Regions from separate parts of the Streptomyces sp. NPDC048434 genome, predicted to be linked through region 2. Evidence: predicted binding sites of a transcription regulator. Region 2 holds the regulator's gene; the other holds the start of a gene.
The links. The regulator HspR, encoded in region 2, represses chaperone genes until heat shock. The targets are predictions, from matches to a motif close to TTGAGNNNNNNNNNCTCAA.

Region 1: the regulator HspR is predicted to act here: its motif matches at 2,934-2,952, upstream of lon (endopeptidase La).

What each region holds. Positions count from the first base shown of each region.
Region 1 is NZ_JBICXQ010000025.1:126,710-134,003, forward strand. It holds gene ACGFWI_RS27525 (lysozyme) at 1-390, shown strand, start outside; gene lon (endopeptidase La) at 452-2,911, opposite strand; gene ACGFWI_RS27535 (pentapeptide repeat-containing protein) at 3,015-3,848, opposite strand; gene ACGFWI_RS27540 (YfbM family protein) at 4,024-4,521, shown strand; gene ACGFWI_RS27545 (hypothetical protein) at 4,607-5,191, shown strand; gene ACGFWI_RS27550 (rhomboid-like protein) at 5,185-6,042, opposite strand; gene ACGFWI_RS27555 (spermidine synthase) at 6,285-7,052, shown strand; gene ACGFWI_RS27560 (response regulator transcription factor) at 7,127-7,294, shown strand, end outside.
Region 2 is NZ_JBICXQ010000031.1:108,049-115,342, forward strand. It holds gene ACGFWI_RS31390 (pyridoxamine 5'-phosphate oxidase family protein) at 1-290, shown strand, start outside; gene ACGFWI_RS31395 (hypothetical protein) at 718-1,122, shown strand; gene ACGFWI_RS31400 (heat shock protein transcriptional repressor HspR) at 1,262-1,714, opposite strand; gene dnaJ (molecular chaperone DnaJ) at 1,716-2,882, opposite strand; gene grpE (nucleotide exchange factor GrpE) at 2,928-3,578, opposite strand; gene dnaK (molecular chaperone DnaK) at 3,575-5,434, opposite strand; gene ACGFWI_RS31420 (heterodisulfide reductase-related iron-sulfur binding cluster) at 5,724-7,294, shown strand, end outside.

The DNA.
Region 1 (7,294 bases), on a different contig from region 2:
CACGGCGGCGGCTGGTCCAAGGACGGCAGGACGCTGCCCGGCGCGCTCGACATGGAGTACAACCCCTACGGCGCGACCTGTTACGGGCTGAGTGCGGCCGGCCTGGTCAACTGGATGAAGGACTGGTTCGCCACCTACAAGGCGCGTACCGGCCGGGACGCCGTCATCTACACCTCCACCAGCTGGTGGAAGCAGTGCACCGGCAACTCCGCCGCCTTCGGCTCCGTCAACCCGCTGTGGATACCGCGCTACGGCTCCTCGGTCGGCGAACTCCCGGCCGGCTGGGGCTTCCACACCATCTGGCAGTACACCTCGACCGGCCCGACCGTCGGGGACCACAACCGCTTCAACGGCACGATGGACCGTCTCAAGGCGCTCGCCAACGGCTGATGCACCCATGCGGCGGCCGGCCCGGCCCCCTCCCGGGGAGCCGGACCGGCCGTCGTCGGCCTCACGCCGCGACCGGTACCTCCGGAGCGGCCCCGTTCGAGGCGGGGGTCAGCGCCAGCTCCAGCACCTGGCGGACATCTGCGACCGGGTGGACCTCCAGGGCTTCGAGGATCTCGGCGGGCACCTCGTCCAGGTCCGGTTCATTGCGCTTGGGGATGACCACGGTGGTGATCCCGGCACGGTGCGCCGCCAGCAGCTTCTGCTTGACGCCGCCGATCGGCAGCACCCGCCCGGTCAGCGAGACCTCACCGGTCATCGCCACATCCGGCCGGACCTGCCGGCCCGACAGCAGCGAGGCCAGGGCCGTCGTCATCGTCACGCCCGCGCTCGGCCCGTCCTTGGGAACGGCGCCCGCCGGTACGTGCAGATGCACTCCCCGCTCCTTCAGGTCGGCGACCGGAAGTTCCAGTTCCGCACCGTGGGAGCGCAGGAAGGACAGCGCGATGTGCGCGGACTCCTTCATGACATCGCCGAGCTGGCCGGTCAGCTGGAGCCCGGACCCCCCGGTCTCCGGATCGGCGAGCGACGCCTCCACATAGAGCACATCGCCGCCGGCGCCGGTGACCGCGAGGCCGGTGACCACACCGGGCACCGCGGTGCGCCGCTCGGCCGGGTCCTGTGCCGACTCGGGGGTGTGGTGCGGCCGCCCGATCAGCGGGCGCAGCTGGTCCGCACCGACCGTGAACGGCAGCTCCTGCCGGCCGAGTTCATGCTGTGCGGCGACCTTGCGCAGCAGCCTGGCGACCGCGCGCTCCAGATTCCGTACGCCCGCCTCGCGGGTGTATTCGCCCGCCAGCTTGCGCAGCGCGTCGTCCTCCAGGGTCACCTCGCCGGTCTCCAGACCGGCCCGCTCCAACTGGCGCGGCAGCAGGTGGTCCCGGGCGATGACGACCTTCTCGTCCTCGGTGTAGCCGTCCAGGCGGACCAGCTCCATCCGGTCGAGCAGCGGCTCGGGGATGGCTTCGAGGACGTTGGCGGTGGCCAGGAAGACCACATCGCTGAGGTCGAGCTCGACCTCCAGGTAGTGGTCCCGGAAGGTGTGGTTCTGCGCCGGGTCCAGGACCTCCAGGAGGGCGGCGGCGGGGTCGCCGCGGAAGTCGGAGCCCACCTTGTCGATCTCGTCGAGCAGCACCACCGGGTTCATCGACCCGGCCTCCTTGATGGCCCGGACGATCCGGCCGGGCAGCGCGCCGACATAGGTACGGCGGTGGCCGCGGATCTCCGCCTCGTCCCGGACGCCGCCGAGCGCGACGCGGACGAAGGTGCGCCCCATGGCCCGCGCGACGGACTCACCGAGCGAGGTCTTGCCGACACCGGGCGGCCCGACGAGCGCCAGCACGGCTCCGCCGGCCCGTCGCCCACCGCCACTCTTGCCCGCATCGCTGCGCGAGGTCTCCTTCGACGGCCCGCCGACGAGCCCGAACCCCCGCTCGGCCCGCCGCTTGCGGACGGCCAGGTATTCGGTGATCCGCTCCTTGACGTCCTCCAGGCCCGAGTGGTCGGCGTCCAGGACCGCCTTGGCGCCGGCGATGTCGTAGGCGTCCTCGGTCCGTTCGTTCCACGGCAGTTCCAGGACGGTGTCCAGCCAGGTGCGGATCCAGGAGCCCTCGGGGCTCTGGTCGCTGGACCGCTCCAGCTTGTCGACCTCCTTGAGAGCGGCCTTGCGGACGTCCTCGGGCAGGTCGGCGGCCTCGACCCGGGCGCGGTAGTCCTCGCCCTCGTCCTCCGGATCGCCGTTGAGCCCGGCGAGTTCCTTACGGACCGCCTCCAGCTGCCGCCGCAGCAGGAACTCGCGCTGCTGCTTGTCGACGCCTTCCTGGACGTCCTTGGCGATGGATTCCGCGACGTCCTGCTCGGCGAGGTGCTCGCGCAGCGTCTCGGTGGCGAACTTCAGCCGCGCGACCGGATCGACGGTCTCCAGCAGCTGGACCTTCTGTTCGGTGGTCAGGAACGGCGAGTAGCCGGAGTTGTCGGCCAGCGTCGGTACGTCCTCGATCTGCTGGACGCGGTCGACGACCTGCCAGGCAGCGCGCTTGCGCAGCCAGCTGGTGGCCAGCGCCTTGTACTCCGTGACGAGTTCGGCCACCGCACCGGGCAGCGGATCGGGGACCGTCTCCTCGACGGTGGTGCCCTCCACCCAGAGCGCGGCTCCGGGGCCGGTCGTGCCGGAACCGATGCGTACCCGGCCCAGGCCCCGGATCAGCGCGCCGGGATCGCCGTCGGACAGCCGCCCGACCTGCTCGATCCGTCCGAGCGTGCCGATGCCGGCGTATGTCCCGTCGACGCGGGGCACAAGCAGCACCCGCGGTTTGTTACCCGAGGTGGCGGCGGCTTGCGCGGCCTCCACCGCGGCTCGTACGTCCGGGTCGGACAGGTCCAGAGGCACCACCATGCCGGGGAGCACGACCTCGTCATCGAGAGGCAGCACGGGCAGAGTGAGCGATGTGGACGTCGAAGCCATGATCTCCCCTTCGGCAAACAAGTTGAGCTTTACTCACTCAATGCAGCCGGGAGGGGAGATGTTCCCCCAGGTGCGTTCGCTGTGAGCGATCACTCGCGGCGCGCTACCAGTGGGCGGGGCGGGACAAGGCCTCCGGCAGCTTGGTCGCGGCGTCGCCCTTGGCCGCGTTGAGCTGCGACTGGGTGAGGAAGAGGGCGCCGGTGAGGTCGGCACCGCCCAGGTCCGCGTCCCGCAGATCGGCGCCGATCAGGTCCGCCGTGCGCAGATCGGCGCCCTTGAGGTCGGCGGCGATGAGACAGGCCCCGCGGAGGTTGGCGCCCCGGAGGCGGGCACCCTTGAGGCGGACCCCCATGAGATCGGCGCCCCGCCGCTCCTTCGTGCGGCCCGGGACCGCGGCCCGTACGAGTTCGCTGGTACGCAGCAGCAGGGCATTGACCTCGCCCCGGTGGGCCGGCACATCGAGCGCCGTGAGCTCCTGGCCGCTGCCGCGGGTGAGGCGTTCGGTCTTCTCCAGCGCGGCCCGCAGGTCGGCGTGTACCGGGCGGGCCGCCGGCAGGGTCAGCGCCTCGGCCAGGTACCAGAGGAGTTCGTGCAGCTGCCGCATGACGGGGAAGACGTCGAACATCTGCCGGGCCGTCCCCGGGGCCTGCCGCCAGTCCTGCCCGCCGAAGGTGACCTGGGAGACCTTCTGCCCGGCGCCGAAGCAGTCGAAGACGGTGCAGCCGGAGAAGCCGCGCGGGCGAAGGTCGGTGTGGATGCCGCAGCGGAAGTCCGTCTGCAGATTCGGGCAGGGCCGGCCGGCGTCCTTGTCGATCGCGAAGTCCGCCGAGGCCGCGAACGGCAGCGCGACACAGCAGAGCCCGAAGCAGCTGCCGCAGTCGGACTGCAGGCCGAGATCGACGGTGTCCGGAATCGATTGCTCACGGTCTGGGGACAAGGTGCTTCTCCTGCGGCCGGCGAGCGCCGCACGGGGCCGCGCTCGGAAGGAGCCACCATTCTCCCAGCCGGCGGCGGTGCACCGCGTCTGGCCGGATTAGCTCGCTGCGGGAAGGCAACGGGCCGTCCGGCAGCGGGCGTTGTCAGTGGTCGCCCCTAGCCTCGGGACCATGAGCATGATCGGAGAGTACGCACGCGTCACACCTGCCGAACTCGACCGCGCCCTCGGCGATCCCGCGTGGGCGCTGGAGCTGGTCGGCGGGCGGATGGAGGCGGAGGCCGCGGAGTGTCCACAGCCCGCGCTGGCGCGCTGCCTGGACATCGACAAGGCCTGGGACGCCCTCGGATTCCTGCTGCGCCGGGCGGCCTTCCCGTTGGACATCGTCCACGGCGAGGAGGCCGTCCCTGATGCCGACGACTGGGGCTACGGTCCGCCCCGTTACCTCACCCCCGAGCAGGTGCGGACCGCTGCCGGGGCGCTGACCGAGATATCCGGCGAGCGTCTGACGGCCGGCGTCGGCCCGGAGGACCTCGCCAAGGCGGAGGTGTACCCGACGATCGTCTGGGAGCGGGGCGAGCCCCTGGACTATGTGAGCGAGCATTTCGAGCTGCTGCGGCCGTTCTTCCGGGCGGCGGCGGACAACGGGGACGGCATGCTCATGTGGCTCGGATAGGAGCGCGGCCCGGTCCGGACGGGCCGCACGGGACGAGTGGGCCGGTTTCCTCCTCACACCCCGTCATGACTGCTACCTTCACCGCATGTTGCAGCGGATGTCCGGAGTTTTCATCGGCGCACTCTTCGGGACGATCTTCGTCGTCGCCAACGCACACGACCCGCTGAATCCCGCGATCGGTATCGCCCTCCGGGTGCTCGCGGTGCTCACCTTCGCCGGGCTGCTGGCGCTCGGACTGCGGGCCGGGCGCCACGGGCAGCCCGCCGAGGAGGACGCCGAGGCTCCCCGAGCGGACTGGTTCCGGGGGAAGTTCGCGTTCGTCGTGGGGGCCGAGGTGGTGCTGCTGATCGGCGGCAATCTCGCGCTGCGGGCGGCGGGCGCTCCCCCGGAGACCGCCGTGGCGTGGATCGCGCTGATCGTCGGTCTGCACTTCGTCGCGCTGATGGCGGTCTGGAAGCGGCGCAGCATCGCCGTCCCCGGCATCGCGCTGACCGCGCTCGGGATGACCGGACTGGGCATGGCGGCGACCTCGGCCGTGGCCTGGGTGCCGTTCGTCAGCGGTGTGCTGTCCGGCGTGGCCCTGCTGGGCGGCTGCGCCTACGCCATCGCCCATTCGTACCGGTCGGCCGACCGTCCGTCCGTGAGCCCGCGGCTCCCGGACGCTCAGTAGGTCCGCACGCCCTGCAGCGCCGGATGGTCCAGGTCGCCCAGGAGCGGCGCGGGCCGGGCGAGACGGGTGCGCCAGCGCCGGAGCAGCGGCCAGCCGGCGACGCCCAGGGTGAGCGAGAGCAGATGGCCCCACTCCGTCATCGGGTCGGCGTAGGCCAGCAGATCCGTCACGGCCAGGTAGCCGACGCCGGCCAGCAGCGGCCAGCGCAACCAGGCCGGCAGCAGGCCCGCGAGGGCGCCGATGCTGGTCATCACGCCGAAGCTGATGCCGTAGTCGAGGCGGTGCAGTGAGCTCTCCGGCAGCCGGCCGGCGGCGACCGAGAAGGCGACGGGCACCTCGGTGGCGAGGGTGGCCAGCACATGGCCGCCGAAGAAGACGGCGGCGGTGCGCAGCCCGCCGATCCGCCGCTCCAGGGCCGTCAGGACGAAGAGGAAACCGAGGGCGTAGGCGGAGGTCACACCGCCCGCGATCCACAGAGCGCTGGCGAGCAGCACCAGCAGCGGAGCCTGTGCCAGATGGACGACGTCCGTACTGGAGCCCTGGAGCAGTTCGGAGACCAGCGCCGGGTCGGCGTACTCGGCGAAGAGCGAAGTGGCCACGAGGAGGAGGCCGTAGCCGAAGGTGAAGGGGGTGCCGACGGGACCGGGCAGCAGCCGCCGTCGCGGGGGCGTCCGGGGGACGGCGGGCTCCGCTGCCTCCGCGAGCGCCTGCCGGGGCTCGCGCTGCCGGGGAATGCCCGGCAGCAGGGCCGGCGGGACGGCCGGTGCTGCGTCCGGCCCGTTGCCCGGCCCCGGTATCACGGACGGCGCGCGATCGGCCCGTGCGCTCTCGGCGGTTCCCAGCCAGCTCACTTGTCCGAGGCCCCTTCCGTCCATGGCACATCCGGTCAGCCACGCCCGTGTCCCTCGGCCGTGATTCCTCTGCCCAGCCCTACGTTCCGGACCAGCCTGCACGCTCAACCCATGAAGAAGCTGTGTGAGTGACATCCCTCACATCAGGCAACCCTCGGAACAGGCATCACGTCCGTGCCACCGGCGGCGGAATCCCGCCCAAAGCGTTGGACCGCCGCGGCCCGTATGGCCACCATGACGCCATGGCTCCCGTTACTCCGACGCAGGCAACGACCGGCCTCCCCGAGGGCCCGCGCACGCTCGACCGCCGCGAGGGCCCGTACGGCGAGGTGGTGCTGCGGGAACGGGGCGGACCTCCCGCGGGCCCGGGAGTCGACGGTTCGGGCGCCTCCGCCGCACCCCTTGTGATCTACGAGATCATCGCCAACGGCTGCTTCCTGATGGACACCTCCGACGGCCGGTCCGAGCGGCTGCTGATCGATGCCGCACTGGCCGCACTGCCGGCCGGCCGGGCCCGGCCTGCCGTGCTGATCGGCGGCCTCGGCGTCGGGTTTTCCCTGGTCCGCGCGGCACAACAGCCGCGCTGGGGCCGGATCGTGGTCGTCGAGCGCGAGGCGGCGGTCATCGACTGGCACCGTACGGGCCCGCTCTCGGCGGTCTCGGCGGCCGCGCTGGCCGACCCCCGCAGCGAGGTCCTGCACGCCGACCTGGTCGCCCATCTGCGGGCGGAAGCGGGCCAGGACACCTACGACGCCCTGTGCCTGGACATCGACAACGGCCCCGACTGGACCGTCACCGAGGACAACAACAGCCTCTACTCCCCCGGTGGACTCGCCGCCTGCCGTGACCGTCTGACTCCCGGCGGAGTACTCGCCGTCTGGTCCGCGCAACCCTCGCCGTCCTTCGAGGACGCCTTGCGAAATGCCGGTTTCAGCGGGGTACATACGGAAGAGATCCCCGTTGTCCGAGGCGTCCCTGACGTGGTCCATCTTGCGCGGAAGGGCGCGTAGCCGACAGTCGCACCATGCCCGTACGCTGCTGCCCAGCAATACGCGACCACGCAGGGGACATGCAGGGGCGGGCGATGGACCAGACTCAGACAACGCAGGGCGGCGCCGCCGCTGCCACGCCGGGCGCCCAGCGCCGGGTGCTGGTCGTGGAGGACGACCCGACGATCGTCGAGGCCATCGCGGCCCGGCTGCGCGCCGAGGGATTCCAGGTGCAGACGGCCACCGACGGCCCGGCCGCGGTG
Region 2 (7,294 bases):
GCGTCACCTACGACGCCGGGCAGCGGATCGCGCGGATCATCACCCGCAAGGACAGCGCCAAGGTCAAGAACATCCTCGCCGCCGGGGCGGACGGCGCCACCGTCGCCGTGTGCCAGGTCGACAAGGGCCGCTGGGCGACCCTGGAGGGCATCGCGCGAGTGCGTACGGACAGCGAGTCGGTGGCCGACGCGGTGGGCCGGTACGCCGAGCGCTACGGCCGGACGCCGGCGCCCAACCCCGATCGCATCATGATCGAGATCGCGGTGACCAAGGCGATGGGGCGGGCCTGAGGGCCGGCCCCGCCGCCCCCAACGTCCGCCGAACCCACCGGCGGGGCCCCCTGGCCCCCTGGCCGAAAACGGACCCGCCCGCTCCGCTGTACGCCGTCCACCTGGTACTCAAGAGCGACGGGAACCGAACAGCTCCGTGCAACGACGGACGGCATCGGGCCTGCCCCAGGCAAAAGACGGCAGCTGGAGGCCGCATGGCGTCGGCATGGCACATCGTGACGACCGTTCCGCGCCGTCCCTCCCCCGCCCGGCCGCACCCGCACGCCGAGCTCTGCCCGCGCTGCGGCGGCCAACTGGCGGTCAATCAGGACGGCTGGAAGATCTGCCACGCCTGCGGTTACGCTTCGCCGCCCGGTACAGCCCCTCCTCCACGAGGCACCCGCGGGGGTATCGTCGCCCCCACAGTCGCCACGCCCCGGAGGACACGATGAACTCGGTCCGAGTGACGGCGATCGCCTGCCTGATGCCGCTGTCCGAGCTGGACGAGGATCCGTTCCTGGTCGATGACCGCAGCCAGCACGACATGTGCAAACAGTGGGCGGCAGCCCGTGACTACCACCTGACCTGCCGGCTCAGCCTGCACCACCTGCGCGCCGACCACGGCGCACTGTGGCGCGATGTCGAAGAGGGCCTGGTGGATGTGTTCGTGACGCCCAACCGCCGGGCGCTGGAGAACGCCATCGACGGCACCGCCGAATTCACCGAGCGGTGCGCCGCCGCCGGGGTACGCCTGGAGACCGCCGACCTCGACGAGCCGGTCTACACCCTGGCGATGAGGTCACATGTGCACCGCAGGCTGTCGATGCCGACGGCGGGGTACAACGGCTGCTGAGCCGGAGCGGCCGCGGACGACGGACGCACGCAGGAGAGACACCCGCGGGGGCGGCGCACACCGCTGACGCGACAAGGGCCGGGTTTCCCCGGCCCTTTGCCATGTCACGCGCCGGGTGCTCACGCCCCGGCCGGCCGGATCACTCCGACCGCTTGGGCCGCCACACCACCAGCGCGCTGGTCTGCTGCACATCCTGATACGGCACCAGATCACGCCGATAGGAGGCGTGCACCGCCGCCTCCCGCTGCTGCATCGTGCTGGCCGCGCCCTCCAGGGCGCCCTGCAGCTCGATGACCCGCTGTTGCAGGGCCGCGACCTGGTTCTCCAGCTCGATGATGCGCTTGATGCCGGCGAGGTTGATGCCCTCGTCCTGGGACAACTGCTGCACCGTACGGAGCAGTTCGATGTCCCGGGCCGAATAGCGGCGGCCCCGCCCGGCCGTGCGGTCGGGCGAGACCAGCCCCAGCCGGTCGTACTGACGAAGGGTCTGCGGATGCAGGCCGGAGAGCTGAGCCGCGACGGAGATGACATACACCGGCGACTCTTCGGTCAGTTCATAGGGGTTACGACGCTGCCCGCCCCGGCTGTCCATCTCAAGCTCCCTTCGCGGCCTGGAACAGCTCTGCCCGCGGGTCCGGGCCCGCGGTCGCCTCGCGATAGGACTCCAGCGACTTCTTCGCCTTGTCGCTGAGGTCACCGGGGACCAGCACCTCTATGGTGACCAGCAGATCACCTCGCGTGCCGTCCTTACGGGTCGCACCCTTGCCCCGGGCACGCATGGTGCGCCCGTTGGGGGTGCCGGCCGGCAGCTTCAGCGTCACCGGCGGACCGCCCAGCGTCGGCACCTTGATCTCGCCGCCCAGGGCGGCCTCCGGGAAGGTGACCGGCACCGAGATGGTGAGGTTGTCGCCCTTGCGGCCGAAGACCGGGTGGGCGTCGACATGCACGACCACGTACAGATCGCCGGCCGGACCGCCCTGCTCGCCCGGAGCGCCCTTGCCGCGCAGCCGGATGCGCTGCCCGTCGGAGACGCCCGCGGGGATACGGACCTGCATCGTGCGGGCACTGGTCGCGCGACCGCTGCCCTTGCAGACCTCGCAGGGGTCCTGGGCGATCAGGCCCCGGCCCTTGCAGTCGGCGCACGGGTCGGTGAGCGAGAAGCCGCCGCCCGCGCCCCGGCTGACCTGGCCGGTGCCGACACAGGTCGGGCAGACCCGGGGGGTCCCGTTCTTGTCGCCGGTGCCCGAGCACGCCTTGCACGGCGCCTGGCTGGACATCCGCAGCGGGACCGTGGCCCCGTCCACCGCCTCGGTGAAGCTGAGCGTCACCTCGGACTCGATGTCCTGGCCGCGGCGCGCGTGGGTACGCGTACCGGCGCCGCCGCGGTTGAACAGGCCGCCGAAGACGTCCCCGAGCCCGCCGCCGAAGCCCCCGCCGCCCTGACCCTGCGTGCCCCCGAAGAGGTCGCCCAGGTCGAAGTTGAAGGAGCCGCCGCCGGCCGGACCCGGCCGGTAGCCGCCGTTGCCGAACAGCGTGCGCGCCTCGTCGTACTCCTTGCGGCGCTTGCTGTCGCCCAGGATGTCGTTGGCCTCGGAGATCTCCTTGAAGCGCTCCTCGGCCTTGGCGTCGCCCTTGTTGGCGTCCGGGTGGAACTCGCGGGCGAGCTTGCGGTACGCCTTCTTGATCTCCGCTTCGGTGGCGTCCTTCGGGACGCCGAGGACCTTGTAGTAGTCCTTCTCGACGAAGTCCTTGGTGCTCATCCCCGACGTCCCTCCTTCCGCGCGGATTTCCTGTCTGCCCTCACGTCAGCCCTCGTCCGGGCCACCGTTCTCCTCGTCCGAAGCCTTGGCGTCCTCGTCGGAGGGGGACTTGGCGCTCTGCGCGCCCGGCTGCGGCTCGGCGACGGCGACCCGCGCGGGGCGGATCGTTCGTTCACCGATGCGATACCCGGGCTGCAGGATCGCCACGCACGTCGTCTCGGTGACATCCGGTGCGTACGAATGCATCAGCGCCTCGTGGATCGTCGGGTCGAAGGGCTCGCCCTCCTTGCCGAACTGCTGCAGACCCAGCTTGGCGACCACGGTCTCCAGCGATTCGGCCACCGACTTGAAGCCGCCGACCAGTTCGCCGTGCTCACGGGCACGGCCGACGTCGTCGAGGGTGGGAAGGAGCTCGGACAGGAGGTTCGCCGCGGCGATCTCCTTGACCGTGACCCGGTCCCGTTCCACCCGACGGCGGTAGTTCTGGTACTCCGCCTGGAGCCGCTGGAGGTCCGTCGTGCGCTCGTTGAGCGCCGTACGTACCTGGTCCAGCTGCGCCTGGAGCGCTACGTCCGGTACGTCCCCGGCCGGGGCCGAGCCCGCCTTGTCGGCGGACTCGGCCTGCGCCGCGTCTTCGGGAGCGGCGTCGGAGGGGACGTCGGGCTTCTCGTCGAAGCCCGGGGTCTCCTCCGTCACGCGGCACCGTCCTTCTTGGGCTTCTCGTCGTCGACGATCTCGGCGTCCACGACGTCATCGGCGGCGTCCTGGGCCTGCTCACCGGCGGCGGCACCCTCGGCACCCTCGGCGGCCTGCGCACCCTGGGCGTCGGCATACATGGCCTGGCCCAGCTTCTGGGAGACGGCCGCGACCTTCTCGGTGGCGGTGCGGATCTCGGCCGAGTCCTCGCCCTTGAGCTTCTCCTTCAGCTCGGTGACGGCTTCCTCGACCTCGGTCTTCACGTCACCCGGAACCTTGTCCTCGTTGTCCTTGAGGAACTTCTCCGTCTGGTAGACGAGCTGCTCGCCCTGGTTACGGGACTCGGCGGCCTCGCGGCGGGCGTGGTCCTCGTCCGCGTACTTCTCGGCCTCCTGGCGCATCCGGTCGACCTCGTCCTTCGGCAGCGAGGAGCCGCCGGTGACGGTCATCTTCTGCTCCTTGCCCGTGCCCAGGTCCTTCGCGGTCACGTGCATGATGCCGTTGGCGTCGATGTCGAAGGAGACCTCGATCTGCGGGACGCCACGGGGCGCCGGCGGCAGACCGGTCAGCTCGAACATCCCGAGCTTCTTGTTGTACGCCGCGATCTCGCGCTCGCCCTGGTAGACCTGGATCTGCACGGACGGCTGGTTGTCCTCGGCCGTCGTGAAGATCTCGGAGCGCTTGGTCGGGATCGTGGTGTTGCGCTCGATGAGCTTGGTCATGATGCCGCCCTTGGTCTCGATACCAAGGGACAGCGGGGTGACGTCCAGCAGGAGGACGTCCTTGACCTCACCCTTCAGGACACCGGCCTGGAGGGTGGCGCCGATGGCGACGACCTCGTCCGGGTTGACGCCCTTGTTGGCGTCCTTGCCGCCGGTCAGCTCCTTGACGATCTCGGCGACGGCCGGCATCCGGGTCGAGCCGCCGACCAGGACCACGTGGTCGATCTCGGACAGGTTGATACCCGCGTCCTTGATCACGTTGTGGAACGGCGTCTTGCAGCGGTCCAGGAGGTCCGAGGTGAGCTGCTGGAACTGCGAGCGCGTGAGCTTCTCGTCCAGGTGCAGCGGGCCCTCGGCGGAGGCGGTGATGTAGGGAAGGTTGATCGTCGTCTCGGTGGAGGACGACAGCTCGATCTTCGCCTTCTCGGCGGCCTCGCGCAGGCGCTGGAGCGCCATCTTGTCCTTGCCCAGGTCGACGCCGTGGCCGTTCTGGAACTGCTTGACCAGGTAGTCGACGACGCGCTGGTCCCAGTCGTCACCACCGAGGTGGTTGTCGCCGTTGGTGGCCTTCACCTCGACGACGCCGTCGCCGATCTCCAGGAGCGAGACGTCGAAGGTGCCGCCACCGAGGTCGAAGACCAGAATGGTCTGGTCGTCCTTCTCCAGGCCGTAGGCCAGGGCGGCCGCGGTGGGCTCGTTGACGATACGCAGGACGTTGAGGCCCGCGATCTCACCGGCCTCCTTGGTGGCCTGGCGCTCGGAGTCGTTGAAGTAGGCCGGAACGGTGATGACCGCGTCGACGACCTTCTCGCCCAGATACGCCTCGGCGTCCCGCTTGAGCTTCTGCAGGATGAAGGCGCTCATCTGCTGCGGGTTGAAGCCCTTGCTGTCGATGTCGATCTTCCAGTCGGTGCCCATGTGGCGCTTGACCGACCGGATGGTCCTGTCGACGTTGGTGACCGCCTGGCGCTTCGCGACCTCGCCGACCAGCACCTCGCCGTTCTTGGCGAAGGCGACAACGGACGGCGTGGTCCTGGCGCCCTCGGCGTTGGTGATGACGGTGGGCTCACCGCCTTCGAGAACACTGACGACGGAGTTCGTCGTGCCCAGGTCGATGCCGACCGCACGTGCCATTTCAATTCCTCCAGCTGACTTGAGTGGAACAGGCTCAACAGTGCAGTACCGAAGAAATCCTGTCAACAGACCTGAGCCTAGTGCGCTCAAGTTTTATGTCGCGCTTACCGTCACCAGGGTTCCACCCCAAGACGCGGAGGGTCCAATCAGGGTTGCCTTCGCGACGCAGATCACCGGCCGGGCGGCTTCATGGCGCAGAGGAGAATGGGTAACCTCAGCGCAGACCCGAAAAGTTACCGCTTAGTAGTTCCGCTCAGATTTCCGCTCTCGCAGGTTCGAGGAGCCCCCAATGCAACTCGCCGCGATCATCGTGTCGCTGGTCCTAATCGCGGTCGGCGTCGCGCTGTTCGGCCGTGCCATCCTGCAGATCTACCGCTTCGTACGGCTAGGCCAGCCCGTACCGGCAGGTACCCGCACGGACGACCCCGCACAGCGCACCCTCACCGTCGCCAAGGAGTTCCTCGGCCACACGCGGATGAATCGCTGGGGCGTGGTCGGTGTGGCGCACTGGTTCGTGGCGGTGGGCTTCTTCTCGCTGCTGCTGACGATCGTCAACGCCATCGGCCAGCTCTTCCAGTCCGACTGGCTGATCCCGGTCATCGGCGACTGGCTGCCGTACGAGGTCTTCACCGAGTTCCTCGGCCTGACGACGACGCTGGGCATCGTGACCCTGATCGTCATCCGTCAGCTGAGCAAGCCCGGCAAGGCCGGCCGCAAGTCCCGCTTCGCCGGCTCCAACTTCGGCCAGGCCTACTTCGTCGAGGCCGTCATCCTCATCGTCGGCCTCTGCATCATGACGCTGCGCGCGCTGGAGGGTGTGCAGCACGGCGTCGACAGCTACGAGATCGGCTTCTTCGCCTCGTACCCGCTGATCGCGGCCTTCAAGGGACTCAGCCTCGGCACGATCCAGAACCTCACGTACCTCGTGGCGGGGATCAAGATCGCGACGTCCTTCATCTGGATGATCACGGTCGCGCTGAAGACGGACATGGGTGTCGCCTGGCACCGCTTCCTGGCCTTCCCCAACATCTGGTTCAAGCGTGAGGCGGACGGCGATGTGGCGCTCGGCGCGCTGCAGCCGATGACCAGCCGGGGCAAGCCGATCGACTTCGAGGACCCGAGCGAGGACGACCAGTTCGGCGTCTCCCAGATCGAGCACTTCTCCTGGAAGGGCCTGCTCGACTTCTCCACCTGTACCGAGTGCGGCCGCTGCCAGTCGCAGTGCCCCGCCTGGAACACCGGCAAGCCGCTGTCGCCCAAGCTGCTGATCATGGCGCTGCGCGACCACGCCCACGCCAAGGCGCCGTACCTGCTCGCGGGTGGCGGCAAGGACGAGGAGGGCAACGAGCAGGCGACCGCCGAGCAGCTCGCCGACGTCCCCGCGTCCGCGCTGGCCGAGGCCGAGCGCCCGCTGATCGGCACCCTCGAAGAGAACGGTGTCATCGACCCCGACGTCCTGTGGTCCTGCACCACCTGCGGCGCCTGCGTCGAGCAGTGCCCGGTCGACATCGAGCACATCGACCACATCGTCGACATGCGCCGCTACCAGGTGATGATCGAGTCCTCGTTCCCGTCCGAGGCGGGCACGATGCTCAAGAACCTGGAGAAGAAGGGCAACCCCTGGGGCCTGGCCAAGAAGCAGCGCCTGGCGTGGACCAAGGAGGTCGACTTCGAGATCCCGGTCGTCGGCAAGGACGTCGAGGACCTCACCGAGGTCGAATACCTCTACTGGGTCGGCTGCGCCGGTGCCCTGGAGGACCGCGCCAAGAAGACCACCAAGGCCTTCGCCGAGCTGCTGCACATCGCGGGCGTGAAGTTCGCGATCATGGGCGGCGACGAGGCCTGCACCGGTGACTCGGC